2 regions of the Pectobacterium odoriferum genome follow, and region 2 is predicted to be linked to the other one. Evidence: predicted binding sites of a transcription regulator. Region 2 holds the regulator's gene; the other holds the start of a gene.
What was found. Region 2 encodes sigma-54, which starts transcription at its own class of promoters, with help from an activator protein. Its sites were predicted from a motif close to GTTGGCACANNTTTCGCTNT; they were not measured.
Positions count from the first base shown of each region.

Region 1: the regulator sigma-54 is predicted to act here: its motif matches at 1,060-1,079, upstream of glnA (glutamate--ammonia ligase).

Region 1 covers NZ_CP034938.1:4,913,632-4,915,839, reverse strand. Annotated here, with positions in the region: gene glnA (glutamate--ammonia ligase) at 1-981, opposite strand, end outside; gene typA (ribosome-dependent GTPase TypA) at 1,351-2,208, shown strand, end outside.
Region 2 covers NZ_CP034938.1:341,345-343,552, reverse strand. Annotated here, with positions in the region: gene lptB (LPS export ABC transporter ATP-binding protein) at 1-35, shown strand, start outside; gene rpoN (RNA polymerase factor sigma-54) at 85-1,518, shown strand; gene hpf (ribosome hibernation promoting factor) at 1,542-1,829, shown strand; gene ptsN (PTS IIA-like nitrogen regulatory protein PtsN) at 1,926-2,208, shown strand, end outside.

The DNA.
Region 1 (2,208 bases), 430 kb from region 2:
GTAGCCTGGGACCAGACGCTTGTAGGAGTTAGTGGTCGGGTTCGCCAGGGCGTTGATGGCTTTAGCGTGCTTGATAACACCGCCGATGTAGAACAGCGCCATTTCAGACAGGCCGCCGTATTTGTCGCCAGCGAACAGGTTAGTGCCGTCTTTAGACAGAGACATGTGGCAGTGCATACCTGAACCGTTATCACCGAACATGGGTTTTGGCATGAAGGTCGCGGTTTTACCGTAGGCGTGAGCCACGTTATGCACGACATATTTGTAGATCTGAATTTCGTCAGCTTTTTTGGTCATGGTGTTGAAGCGGGTAGCCACTTCGTTCTGACCCGCGGTAGCCACTTCGTGGTGGTGAGCTTCAACAACCAGACCCATTTGCTCCATGGTCAGACACATAGCAGAACGGATGTCCTGTGATGAATCGACTGGTGGAACTGGGAAGTAGCCGCCTTTCAGACCTGGACGGTGACCTTTGTTACCGCCTTCGTATGCTTTACCGGAGTTCCAGTAAGCTTCGATGTCGTCGATAGCAACGTGAGAACCGGACGTGCTGCTGCCGAAACGGATGTCATCGAACAGGAAGAATTCTGGCTCAGGCCCGAACAGTACGGTATCGGCAATGCCGGAAGAACGCAGGAAATCTTCCGCACGTTTTGCGATAGAACGCGGGTCGCGGTCATAGCCTTGCATCGTGCCTGGCTCAAGGATGTCACAACGAATGATCAGTGTAGAATCTTCGAAGAACGGATCGATCATTGCGGTGCTGGCATCGGGCATCAGAACCATGTCTGACTCGTTAATACCTTTCCAGCCGCCAATCGAGGAACCATCAAACATTTTACCTTCTTCGAAGAAGTCGGCATTGACTTGATGAGCCGGAATGGTGACGTGCTGCTCTTTACCTTTAGTATCAGTGAAGCGTAAATCAACAAACTTCACTTCGTGCTCATTCAGCATCGTCAAAACATGTTCTGCGGACATACTTGGTTCTCCCGATTGGTCATTTATCGTCGTGGAACGAATATCGTTGTGGATTGATGTTGTTACCGTGAGTAGACTAAAGCTAAAAGTGTGCCAACTTTTTAAATGTGTGCAATGTGTTGCTCCTTGGGGCTTTCTCACGTAAACCCACTGCACCATTATAGTCTAAAGCACCAAAATGGTGCTCCATATGTGAATTATTGCACTTATTTGGTGCATTCATGTTCGCTTGTAGCGCTTTTGCACCGTGAAAGGGATCACAAAGCAGGCTGCTCTAGGTTGTTTATCATAGATGCTTGTGATCTTGTTTAGTCCCTCGATTAATACGTGTACAATAGCGCGCTATTTCTAAATGCCTGAGGCAAAGCTGTGATCGAAAATTTGCGTAACATCGCCATTATTGCGCACGTTGACCATGGGAAAACCACCCTGGTTGACAAGCTGTTGCAACAATCCGGAACGTTCGGTGAACGTGCCGAAGCAACCGAGCGTGTAATGGACTCCAACGATTTGGAGAAAGAGCGTGGAATTACCATCCTCGCAAAAAATACCGCCATTAATTGGAAAGACTACCGTATTAACATCGTAGATACCCCGGGACACGCCGACTTCGGCGGCGAGGTTGAGCGTGTAATGTCGATGGTTGACTCGGTACTGCTGGTTGTTGATGCGATGGATGGCCCGATGCCGCAAACGCGTTTCGTGACCAAAAAAGCATTTGCCAACGGTCTGAAGCCAATTGTGGTTATCAACAAAGTTGACCGTCCTGGTGCGCGTCCTGACTGGGTTGTCGATCAGGTATTCGACCTGTTTGTGAACCTGGATGCGACTGACGAGCAACTGGATTTCCCGATCATTTATGCTTCTGCGCTGAATGGTATCGCGGGTCTCGACCACACCGACATGGCGGAAGACATGACTCCGCTGTATCAGGCGATTGTCGATCACGTTTCCCCGCCTCAGGTTGAGATGGATGCGCCGTTCCAGATGCAGATCTCTCAGCTGGACTACAACAACTATGTTGGCGTTATCGGTATCGGCCGTATCAAGCGCGGTAAAGTTAAGCCTAACCAACAAGTCACTATTGTTGATAGCGAAGGCAAAACTCGTAACGGTAAAGTAGGTAAAGTTCTGACTCACCTGGGTCTGGAGCGTATCGACGCGACTGAAGCGGAAGCAGGCGATATCATCGCGATCACCGGTCTGGGCGAGCTGAACATTTCCGAC
Region 2 (2,208 bases):
AACGCGTGTATCTGGGCGAAGGCTTCCGACTCTGATAGGGTAATATTTTATCTTTGCAGTACTTATGGGACGTTAGCGCGATTTATGAAGCAAGGTTTGCAACTCAGGCTTAGCCAGCAACTGGCCATGACCCCACAGCTCCAACAGGCGATCCGCCTGTTGCAACTGTCCACGCTTGAATTGCAACAGGAGATTCAACTGGCGTTAGAAAGTAATCCGTTGCTCGAACAAACGGATCAGCACGACGAAATCGAGTCATTTGAAAAGGCAGACAGCGATTCGCTGGATACCGGTGAAGCCCTTGAACAAAGAGATATGCCGGAAGAATTGCCGCTCGATGCCACCTGGGATGAAATCTACTCCGCAGGCACACCGTCGGGCACCGGCACCGACTATCGCGATGAAGAACTGCCTATTTATCAAGGCGAAACCACGCAAACGCTTCAGGATTACCTGATGTGGCAGGTTGAGTTGACGCCGTTTTCCGACACCGACGCGGCTATCGCGACCTCTATCGTCGATGCAGTGGACAACACCGGCTACCTGACCGTACCGCTACAAGACATTCTTGACAGCATCGGTGACGACGACGTGACGCTGGAAGAAGTTGAAGCCGTACTCAAACGCGTGCAGCGCTTCGATCCCGTTGGCGTCGCCGCCCGCGACCTGCGCGATTGTCTGCTAGTGCAGCTTTCTCAGTTCGCCGATAACACGCCACGCCTGACCGAAGCGCGCCTGATCGTCAGCGATCATCTCGATCTGTTAGCCAACCATGATTTCCGCAGCCTGATCCGCATCACGCGCCTGAAAGAAGAGGTGCTGAAAGAAGCACTGGCGCTGATCCAATCGCTCGATCCCCGTCCAGGGCAATCGATCAACACGGGTGAATCCGAATACGTCATCCCTGACGTGCTGGTACGTAAAGTTCAGGGAATCTGGTCCGTTGAACTGAACACCGACAGCGTTCCCCGTTTGCAGATTAATCAGCAATACGCTGCGCTGGGCAACAGCGCACGCAACGACAGCGACGGACAGTTCATCCGCAGCAATCTGCAAGAAGCGCGTTGGCTCATCAAAAGCCTGGAAAGTCGCAATGACACGCTGCTGAAGGTGACACGCTGTATCGTCGAGCAGCAGCAGGATTTCTTCGAGCAGGGCGAAGAATTCATGAAGCCCATGGTACTGGCAGACATCGCGCAGGCGGTGGATATGCATGAATCCACCATCTCACGCGTGACGACACAAAAGTTCCTGCACAGCCCACGCGGCATTTTTGAGCTAAAATATTTCTTCTCCAGCCACGTTAATACCGATAGCGGCGGAGAAGCGTCGTCAACGGCAATCCGCGCGTTGGTGAAAAAGCTTATTGCAGCGGAAAACCCCGTGAAGCCACTGAGCGATAGCAAGCTGACAGCGCTGCTCTCCGATCAAGGCATCATCGTGGCGCGTCGAACCGTTGCAAAATACCGAGAGTCTTTATCTATCCCACCATCGAATCAGCGTAAACAACTGATTTGATCTCAACAGAGAAGGAAGACACTATGCAGCTCAACATTACCGGACACCATATCGATATCACTGAACCACTGCGTGATTTTGTGAATGGCAAGTTTGCCAAATTAGAGCAGTATTTTGACCGGATTAATCAGGTCAATGTGGTATTGAGAGTGGAAAAAGTTCAGCAAATTGCCGAGGCCACGCTCCACGTTAATGGCGGCGAGCTGCATGCAACCTCAGAGGCGGAAGATATGTACGCCGCGATAGATTTATTGATCGATAAGCTGGCGAGACAGCTCAATAAGCATAAAGATAAACTCAAGCAGCACTAATTTTCTCCTTTGCCGTTTGGCAAAGGAACAAACTCGGCCCATCCATCGGGTGGGTCGGGATCACCAGAAGTGAAAGCGTCGTTAAGTGAAAATAAAATGAACCACGATCCCGTATTGCAGCTCAGCACCGTATTACGTCCTGAGTGCACCCGAAGCACCGTCCACTGCCAGAGTAAGAAACGGGCATTGGAAATTATCAGTGAGCTCGCCGCCAGGCAGCTTAACATTCCTTCGCAGATTATCTTTGATGCCATCCTGACCCGAGAGCGGATGGGCAGCACGGGAATCGGCGGCGGCATTGCCATTCCCCACGGCAAGTTGGAAGACGATAATGCGCTGGGCGCCATCGGTGTTTTCATCCAGTTAGAGCAACCGATCG